DNA from 2 places in the Acutalibacter sp. genome. Region 2 is predicted to be linked to the other one. Evidence: predicted binding sites of a transcription regulator. Region 2 holds the regulator's gene; the other holds the start of a gene.
What was found. The regulator Rex, encoded in region 2, represses fermentation and respiration genes when NADH is low (regulators of the CRP and FNR family bind a similar motif). The targets are predictions, from matches to a motif close to ATTGTTAANNNNTTAACAAT.
Positions count from the first base shown of each region.

Region 1: ACTO5E_RS07550 (OadG family transporter subunit) is a predicted target of Rex. The motif match lies at 2,306-2,325, and genes of this name have one in related genera.

Region 1 covers NZ_JBQISV010000060.1:7,941-13,052, forward strand. Annotated here, with positions in the region: gene ACTO5E_RS07535 (pyruvate carboxylase subunit B) at 1-91, opposite strand, end outside; gene ACTO5E_RS07540 (sodium ion-translocating decarboxylase subunit beta) at 213-1,379, opposite strand; gene ACTO5E_RS07545 (biotin/lipoyl-containing protein) at 1,429-1,788, opposite strand; gene ACTO5E_RS07550 (OadG family transporter subunit) at 1,853-2,161, opposite strand; gene ACTO5E_RS07555 (GNAT family N-acetyltransferase) at 2,358-2,969, opposite strand; gene ACTO5E_RS07560 (LTA synthase family protein) at 3,209-5,112, opposite strand, start outside.
Region 2 covers NZ_JBQISV010000022.1:20,219-25,330, reverse strand. Annotated here, with positions in the region: gene ACTO5E_RS04155 (TetR/AcrR family transcriptional regulator) at 1-364, opposite strand, end outside; gene ACTO5E_RS04150 (MATE family efflux transporter) at 511-1,863, shown strand; gene ACTO5E_RS04145 (redox-sensing transcriptional repressor Rex) at 2,410-3,060, shown strand; gene adhE (bifunctional acetaldehyde-CoA/alcohol dehydrogenase) at 3,120-5,112, shown strand, end outside.

The DNA of each region.
Region 1 (5,112 bases), on a different contig from region 2:
CCATGTCCTCCAGCTTCATGCGGGTGGCTGCCTGGGACTGGTGGGCGTCGCGCAGGATGGTATCCATAATCTTCAGGGGATTTTTAGCCATAGGGTTTGTAACCGCCTTCCTTTCCACAATTTAATCAGGCGCTTCTCCATCTCTTTTAGCCTGATTTCATAACCCTGAGCCTGCCGCAGGACCGCGGCGGGCTGCTTCAGGGGGCCTGCTTTTAGCCGAACAGCGCCATGAGAACGCCGGCGGCCACAGCAGAGCCGATAACGCCTGCCACATTGGGGCCCATGGCGTGCATCAGCAGGAAGTTGGAGGGGTCCTCCTTCTGGCCCACCACCTGGGAAACCCGGGCGGCCATGGGCACAGCGGACACGCCGGCGGAGCCGATGAGGGGATTGACCTTCTCTTTGCTGAACACGTTCATGAGCTTGGCCAGCAGGACGCCGCCGGCGCTGCCCATGCCAAAGGCCACAATGCCCATGCCCAGAATCAGCAGGGTTCTGGGGTTCAGGAAGTTTTTGGCAGTGGCGGTGGCTCCCACGGAGATGCCCAGGAAGATGGTGACAATGTTCATCAGCTCGTTCTGGACTGTCTTATTGAGGCGCTCGACCACGCCGCACTCCTTCATCAGGTTGCCCAGCATCAGGCAGCCCACCAGGGGGGCCGCGCTAGGCAGCATGAAGGACACGAAGATGGTGACAATGATGGGGAACAGGATCTTCTCGGTTTTGGAAACCGGGCGCAGCTGCTTCATCTTGATGCGGCGCTCCTCTTTGGTGGTGAGGGCCTTCATGATGGGCGGCTGAATGACCGGCACCAGGGCCATGTAGCTGTAGGCCGCCACGGCGATGGGCCCCAGCAGATGGGGAGCCAGGCGGGCGGTGGTGTAGATGGCGGTGGGGCCGTCGGCGCCGCCGATGATGCCGATGGAGGCAGCCTCGGGGCCGGTGAAGATGGTGAGCCGGGCGGCCACATAGGTAACAAAGATGCCCAGCTGGGCGGCAGCGCCCAGGAGCAGGGTTTTGGGGTTGGCGATGAGGGGGGCAAAGTCGGTGCCGGCGCCCACGCCCACAAAGATGAGGCAGGGATAGATGCCCAGCTTGACCCCCAGGTAGAGGTAGTCAAGCAGACCGCCGTGGCCGGTGCCCAGCTCGGCCCAGTCGATGACCCCGCCGGCAAAATACTCGGCATGATACATGCCCGCGCCGGGCAGGTTGGTGAGCAGCATGCCAAAGGCAATGGGCAGCAGCAGCAGGGGCTCGAACTTTTTGACGATAGCCAGGTACAGCAGCACGCAGGCAATGAGAATCATCACCAGGTCCAGAGGCTCGTTGGCCACAATGGCAAAGCCGGTGCTCTGCAAAAAGGTCTGTATAGCTTCCATTCAGGTTCCACTCCTTCTTATTTGTTATAGCCCGCAAATGTCCCGCTGCTTAAGCTATGGTGCAGAGGAGTGTGCCGCTTTCAACGGTAGCGCCCTTGGAGACGGCCACGGAGGTCACGGTGCCGTCTTTGGGAGCCATGATTTCGTTCTCCATCTTCATGGCCTCCAGGATCATGAGCACCTGGCCGGACTTGACAGTCTGGCCGGCGGCGACCTTCACATCCAGAATGGTGCCGGGCATGGGGGCGCTGACGGGCTCGCCGGCTCCGGCGGCCGCGGGGGCCGGGGCGGGAGCGGGGGCAGGAGCCGCCGCAGGGGCGGGAGCGGCCGCGGGAGCCGCGCCGCCCTGGACCTCCTCCACGGTAACTTCGTAGGCAGTGCCGTTTACGTTGACATGATATTTTCTCATAATAACCATTTTCCTTTCTTTGATTCACAGAGGGGATGTGGGGCAAAAGCCTTTGAGGGGCGGTTTACAGCTTGCGGATGGAATGGATGCGGATGTGCTCGACGCCGCTGCCCATGTCCTCGGCAATGGCTGCGGACACTGCCGCCACCAGCTGCTGCTTGTTGGGCTGCGCAGCCGCAGGGGCCGGAGCAGCCGCCTGAACAGGCGCGGGAGCCGGGGCCGGAGCGGGGGCGCTGGCCCTGCCGCCCATGAGGGAGCCCATGATCTTGATGAGGATGATCAGGCAGATGAGCACCACGAAAACCGTGACAAGGCCCATGGCCACAACCTGCAGGAAGCTGGGCTCGGCAGCGATGGCCTCCAGAAGTCTCATAGCGTTTTACCTCCTTTCCCACAAGGATTATAAAGTCAGGCAATGAATAAAAACATCAGTGAGATCTTGAAAAACGCCATTCTCGGGCATTTTATCAAAATCAAATTTATGATACCACGGCTTTGGGTTTTTGGCAAGTGGTTCATTCATAAAATTTTAAAAAAAACGCAAAAAAGTCTTCATGACCTGGCGGGGCTCAGGGCTGGGGGCGGGGGATGAGGGACTCCACCAGGGACTCTAGGCCCTGGGTTTTGACCAGGGTGGCGGCGTGCTCACGGGCGGCCTCGTAGTCGAATTTATCGATCAGGTAGGGCTTGGTGGGGCGTTCGGCCTGGGGGTCGGCAGGGCTGAGGGCATAGCGCAGGAGCAGGGCCTCCTCCTCCTGGCCGGCCCCTTGAAAGCCCATGGCCTGGAAGAAGGCCAGTGCGGGGGCATTTTCGGGGTGCACCCGGGCGAAGACCTCCCGGCGGCTGCCCACCTCCATCATGTCCCGCATCAGGGACCAGAGGGCGGCGCCGACGCCTCTGCGGCCAAAGCCCTGGCGGACGTAGAGCTGAAATTCCACAGAGAACAGGTTTTTGGGGTCGCGGCGGTTTTCGGTCAGGTGGCAGAAGCCCACGGTCTGGTTGTTGAGCTCGCAGAGGAGCCAGCCCAGGCCGTAGGTATACTGGTCGATGCGCTGGACATAGGCGGGGAGGTCTGGGGGGGCGGCCTCGGGGGCGGCAGGGGTGCCGGTGTAGGGGGCGTAGACCTTGAGCATAGAGGGCCCGTCCCACTCGTTGACCCGGCGGACAGCGGTTCTGATCATTTTGCTTCACCTCGAAAAAGTATTTTGACATAGCAGAGGCCTGCGTGCCGGGGGAAGGGCCGCGGCGCGCAGGCGGGGGAAAAGGGGGATGGGATTGGACCTTTCATCTCTGGGCGTTGGGGGTGGGTGGGGTGGGCCGCTGCCGCTGGCTCCCGAACCGCCGCCCACGCAAAACGCCGTGTGAGGTATCTTTATACGGGTCAATCGCCCGCCAAAGGCTACCGGCCTATATCATATCATCAGCGCTGGAACAGCTCCGCTACCTTGCCCCCTGGGTCAAAGGAGTTATTATACTGCAAAACTGCGTATTCATTCAGCAGCGCGGCATAGTTCTGGGGCAGAAAGGCCTCGGAGACAAAGCGGTTCCCCTCCCGGTCCATGTAGCCGATGTCGGTGACCACGGGCAGCTGCTGGCGCAGGTTCTCCAGGTAGTTGGTGTAGCCTGTGCCCTGAAGCCCTGCCGCCCGCAGCAGCAGGCCGGAGAGATAGTTGAGGCTCACCGCTTCGATCTCCTCCCCCTTCAGCGGGTAGTTGGCCCAGAGGAAGAAGGGCACCCGGTACATGTCTGTACTGGCGTCGTAGCCCTGAAGCACGGCCCGGTTGAAGCCGTCCTCCAGCTTGGGCCAGTGGTCGCCAAAGAACAGGATCACCACTGGGTCGGGCTGGGCCTCAAAATAGTCCAGCAGGTCCTCAAGAGCCCGGTCGGAGCTGCGGGTGAGGCTCAGGTACTGCTCCGCCTGGGGCCAGCGGCCCTCTGCGCCGGAGACCCGGACTGTGGTCTGATAGTTGGGGTCCTCGTAGCCGCCGTGGTTCTGGATGGTCACATTGAACAGAAAGAGAGGGCTGTCGTCTATGGCGCGCCAGCGTTCATATTCAAAGATCACCTGCCGGTAGCTGCTCTCGTCGCTGGTGAGGCGGTGCTCAAAACGCCGGTCCACGTCAAAAATCTCCGCGTCCACAAACTCGTCGAAGCCCAGGTGGGGGTAGGCCTCAATGCGCTGCCAGGCAGTGCGGTCTCCCGGGTGGATGGCGGTGCAGTGGTAGCCGTGGCTTTTGAGAATCTCAGGCAGGCCGCTGTGGGGCTCGTCTATGTACTGCTGGTAGGGCTTGCTGCCTGAGGGCAGAAAGGCCATGGTGTTGCCTGTGAGAAACTCGTACTCGCTGTTGCAGGTGTTGCCCCCATACACCGAGGAATAGGCTGTGCCGTGGACCACCTGCCCGCTTTTTTGCAGGCTGTGGAGAAAGGGCTGGTTGTCGGGGGTGAAGCGCAGGGTGCCCAGGCTGCCCAGGTCTGTCATGGACTCGTTCATAATGGCGATGATGGTGGGCTTCTCTTTGGGCTGGCCCAGGGGCGCGGGGCCGCTCTCTTGCAGGATGGCCTCGGCCAGCCGCCCGGCCCGGGCGGAGGAGTAGCCCTTGGGCTCCTCTACCAGCATAAAGTTTACATTGGCGAAAAAGCCCGCCGCAACGCCGGTAATCTCTGAGCTGGTTTTCTGGTTCCAGGTCCACACGGAAATGCCCAGGCCGGAGAGGCCGTTGAGGGGGAACAGCAGCACCACCAGCAGCACGGACACTGCCAGGGCGGAGAAACGCTCCGCCAGGCGCAGGCTGCGGGGCGGCTCGGGGGCATCGTGGGAGGAGAGCTTGTAGCACAGCACCACGGCCCCGATGTATCCCATAGCGGCCAGGGCCATTTTTTGGGTGGGGACATATTCGTAGCCCCCGGAGACTGTCATGGCGGTGGCAAAGGACTGGAAGTCCCAGGGAAGAATGGGCTGGCCCCGGAACTGTACCACAAAGTAGTTGGCAATGCCAAAGGTCATGGCCACCGCGCCGCCAATGGCCGCCGCGCCCCAGGCCCGCCGGGTGAGGGCATAGGCCAGGGCAAACACCAGCAGGTAGCAAAGATAATTTGCCGCCCACCTGCGCCCGGGGAACTGCCAGATGCGGGTGCCGTTGATCACGTCCACCGCCACAAAGGCGCCCAGGGGCAGCAAAACCACCATGAGCCAGCCCAGGCCCTCTCGCAGAGGGGCGGGCATGTTTACCTCTATGAAGCACAGGCCGGCGGTGAGGGCGCTCAGGCCGCTGAAGGCCAGCACGAACTCCCAGCACAGGGCCTGCCGGCCCGCGCTGTCCTTCT
Region 2 (5,112 bases):
TGATCACCTCGATCAGATGAGAGGCCCGGGTGATCTCCGTAAAGTAGAGCAGATAGAATTCCTGATACTCCTTCACAAACTGAAAGACTCCCTCCATCACTGTGAAAAAGCTCTTGCGGCTGGCAAAATTCTGGTGGATTCGCTCATAGCACATCTCGGCCATCTGCAGCTCCACCTTTTCAAACAGGTCGTACACGTCCAGGTAGTGGGCGTAAAAGGTCGAGCGGTTTACGCCAGCCTGCTCGCAAATCTCCCGCACCGTAATTTTGCTCACTGGCTTGCCGCCCTGCACCATACACGCAAAGGCAGCGCGCACAATGGCCTCGTCGGTGTTCTGGCGGCGTTTGTTGTTGGGGGTGTTCATAGCCCGGCCTCTTTTCCCAAAAGAATTTTATTAACGCAACACCTGACGCAACATTGCCGGTTGAAACAGACATCTGTCGGTATTATACTATAGTCACAGCCAGAAAACAAGTGCAAAAGCGAAAAAATCTGAGAGGAGCATTCCCCATGAAAAACGAGAAAATGCTGCGAGAGGCCCCTGTATGGAAGCTGCTGTTCACCGTGGGCCTGCCCACGATTGTGGTCATGATCATCAACGTGCTCTACAACATGGCCGACGTGTTCTTTATGGGCCAAACCGGAGAGACCATGCAGGTGGCGGCCATCTCTCTGTGCGGGCCGGCCTTTAACATTTTCCAGGGCATGGGCACCCTGTTCGGGTCCGGGGCCTGCACCGCCATTGCCATGGCCCTGGGCCAGGGCGACCGGGAGCGGGCCCGGCAGTACAGCGCCTTTTGCACCTGGGCCTCTGTGGCCGTGGGCCTGGCGCTGGCCGGGGCCATGCTCGCCTTCATGACCCCTCTGCTGACTATGATGGGCGCCACCCCCGAGACCGAAGCCTTTGCCCGCACCTACCTGACCATTGTGGCCCTGGGCTCTCCCTTCACCATGTTCTGCGGGGGACTGGGCAATGCTCTCCGGGCAGACGGCTCCTCTGCCAAAACCATGCTCATCTCCCTGGCAGGCACTGGGGTCAACATTGCCCTGGACCCCCTGTTTATTCTGGTCTTCCGCTGGGGCATTGCCGGGGCGGCCTGGGCCACGGTGCTGGGCAATGTGGTCAGCTGCGTGCTGGTGTTCCTCCATGTGCGCAAAACCGACTGCTTCACCATCTCCCCCCGCTGCTTCACCCTGAAAAAGCAGGTCTCCCTCCGGGTCATGAGCCTGGGCCTGCCCATGGCCCTGGGCACAGTGCTCATGTGTTTCTCCTCCATGTTCAGCAACCAGCTTCTGGTCAAATACGGCAACATTGCCGTAGCCGCCAACGGCGTGGCAGGCAAGGCAGGCATGCTGGTGGGCATGATCGTCATGGGCCTGTGCATGGGCATGCAGCCTGTCATCTCCTACGCCTACGGCATGGGCGACCGCAAGCGTCTGCGGGGCATTCTGCTGGCCACAGGCACAGCAGCCACTCTGCTCAGCATCCTGCTGGGCGGCTGCTTCCTTCTCACCCGCGAGGCCTTTATCCAAGCCTTCCTCAACGACCCCGAGATCCTGGAAACCGGCAAATTCATGATGCTGACTCTGCTGGGCGCACCGGTAGGGGGCGTCTACCAGCTGTGCTCCGTCTATCTTCAGGGCACCGGCAAGGTGAGCTACGCCACCTTCACCTCTCTGCTGAGCAAGGGGATCATCTTCATCCCCATGGTGTTCCTGGGCGAGGCCCTGCTGGGGCTCCCCGGCCTGGTGTTCGCCGGCGTAGCCACCGAGTTCGCCTCCACCGCCGTGGCGGTCCTGCTCTGCCTCAGCTGGTCCAAGCAGTCCGCCCCACAGCAAAAACGCCGCCCCATCCCCGCCTGACTGTTTCCAGCAACGCCGCCCCCATACCAGCCCTTGCGCAAGACTTACCTGCCAACCCCGAGACTGACTGGCCTCAACCAAGCCAGCTTTCCCAACTCTTGTGCACATCTGACAAAAATGGACGGCGCAGCCCACACACAATCCCTGCGGATACTGCCGTAAGAAAACCGTAAGACACAGCCCCTCTCCCTTGTAAGCTTTTCCTGATAAAATAGCCCCAAACCAAACAAAAGGGGGCGAAGCCTGTGACAAAAATCCTGATTTTCATGATAACGCTGACCTTCGGGGTCGTCCTTTGGGAGGAACGCCGGAAGAAACGCCAGCAATAGCCGCACCCGCCCACAGCGGGCGCAGGGGAGCCGGAGCCCTTCCGGCTCCCTTTTTTCATGTGGGGCAGCTGGTGGAAAGTACACAAATATCCCAAGGGAGATTATCGATATTTCTTTATCGATAAATGAAATTCGTGCTTCCCTTTTTCATAGAAATGTGCTATATTATAAACAGTAAGCGCATGAAAAGCAGCAACAGGAAAGCGAGGTGATAAAAATGCCGGACCGATGTGTCTCCAAGCAGACCCTGCAAAGGCTGCCCGCCTATCTCAGCTATCTGAGAAGCATGGGCGCGGGCAGGGGCAAGCATGTCTCCGCCACAGTCATTGCCGAGGCCCTGGGCCTTAACGACGTGGTGGTGCGCAAAGACCTGGCCTCTGTCAGCAGCAAGGGCAGGCCCAAGGTGGGCTATGTGCGCCAGGAGCTAATCCGGGAGCTGGAGGGCTTTCTGGGCTACGACAACAGCCAGGACGCGGTGCTGGTGGGCGCGGGCAAGCTGGGCCAGGCCCTGCTTGCCTACAGCGGCTTTCCCCAGTACGGGCTCAACATTCTGGCGGGCTTTGACGACGACCCGGCCCTTTCCGGCAAAGAGATCGCGGGCAAAAAGATTCTGCCCATGGAAAAGCTGCCGGACCTGTGCCACAGGGTGGGGGTGCACATCGGAATCATTACGGTGCCGGGGGAGCACGCCCAAAGGGTGTGCGACCAGCTGATAGAGAGCGGCATTCTGGCGGTGTGGAACTTCGCCAACGCGCACCTGCAGGTGCCGGAGGGCATTCTGGTGCAGAATGAGAACATGGCGGTGTCGCTGGCGCTGCTTTCCAACCACCTGAAAGAACGATTCAGCACGAAGGGAGGCGCCGGGTAGGCTTGCGCTGCAAGCCGGTCTGGGGCTCCCCAAATAAACAGCAAAGGATGGGCAATTTCATGGAGACAAATTTTGAGATCGTGGAAAATGTGGAAACCTTTGAAAAAATGCTGGCCCGGGTGCGCGAAGCGCAGAAAAAATACGCCGCCTTCACCCAGCAGCAGGTGGACGAAATTTTCCGCGCAGCGGCCATGGCCGCCAACCTTCAGCGTATCCCGCTGGCCAGAATGGCCGTTGAGGAGACGGGCATGGGCATTGTGGAGGACAAGGTCATCAAAAACCACTATGCCGCCGAGTATATCTACAATACCTACAAAAACACCAAAACCTGCGGTGTAATCGAGGAGGACAAGGCCTTCGGCATCCGTAAGATCGCTGAGCCCATCGGCGTCATCGCCGCCGTAATCCCCACCACCAACCCCACCTCCACCGCCATCTTCAAGACCCTTCTGGCCCTGAAGACCCGCAACGGCATTATCATCAGCCCCCATCCCCGGGCAAAGAAGTGCACCATTGCCGCCGCCAAGGTGGTTCTGGAGGCCGCTGTCAAGGCCGGCGCTCCCGAGGGCCTCTTCGGCTGGATCGACGCCCCCTCTCTGGAGCTGACCAACCTGGTCATGGCCGAGGCGGACATCATCCTGGCCACCGGCGGCCCCGGCATGGTCAAGTCCGCCTACTCCTCCGGCACCCCGGCTCTGGGCGTGGGCGCGGGCAATGTGCCCGCCATCATCGACGAGAGCGCAGACCCCATCATGGCCGTCAACTCCATCATCCACTCCAAAACCTTCGACAACGGCATGATCTGCGCCTCCGAGCAGTCCGTCATCACCCTGGAACCCCTGTATGACGCGGTAAAGGCCGAGTTTGTCAAGCGCGGCTGCCACATTCTCTCCAAGGCCGAGCTGAACAAGGTGCGCAAGACCATCATCATCAACGGCGCCCTCAACGCCAAAATCGTGGGCCAGTCCGCCTTTAAGATCGCCCAGCTGGCCGGCGTCACTGTGCCCGAGACCACCAAGATTCTGATTGGCGAGGTAGAGAGCGTGGACATCTCCGAGGAGTTCGCCCACGAGAAGCTGTCCCCGGTGCTGGCCATGTACAAGGCCGTGAGCTTTGAGGACGCGGTGCAGAAGGCCGAGCGCCTCATCGAGGACGGCGGCTACGGCCACACTGCCTCTCTCTACATCCATCCCTCCCAGCAGGAGCGTCTGGCCCAGCATCAGGCGGCCATGAAGACCTGCCGTATTGTGGTCAACACCCCCTCCTCCTTTGGCGGCATCGGCGACCTGTACAACTTCCGTCTGCCGCCTTCGCTCACCCTGGGCTGCGGCTCCTGGGGCGGCAACTCCGTCTCCGAGAACGTGGGCGTCAAGCACCTCATCAATATTAAGACCGTGGCCGAGAGGAGAGAGAATATGCTGTGGTTCCGCACGCCTGAGAAGGTGTTCTTCAAAAAGGGCTGCATGCCCGTGGCTCTTGAGGAGCTGAAAACCGAGTACAACAGGAAGAAAGCGTTTATTGTCACCGACAGCTTCCTGTATCAGAACGGCTACACCAAGCCCCTTACCGACAAGCTGGACGAGCTGGGCATTCAGTACGCCGTGTTTGCCGACGTGGCCCCGGACCCGACCCTGGCCTGCGCCATGGAGGGCGTGAAGCAGATCCGCTCCTTCCAGCCCGACGCCATCATCGCCCTGGGCGGCGGCTCTCCCATGGACGCCGCCAAGATCATGTGGGTGCTCTACGAGCATCCGGACGCGGACTTCCAGGCCATGAGCATGGACTTCATGGACATCCGCAAGCGCATCTACAAGTTCCCCAAAATGGGCGAAAAGGCCATGATGGTGGCCATCCCCACCTCCTCCGGCACCGGCTCCGAGGTGACCCCCTTCGCCATCATCACCGATGAGAAGACCGGCACCAAGTGGCCCCTGGCCGACTACGAGCTGCTGCCCACCATGGCCATTGTGGACGTGGACAACATGATGAACCAGCCCAAGGGCCTCACCAGCGCCTCCGGTATCGACGCCATGACCCACGCCATTGAGGCGT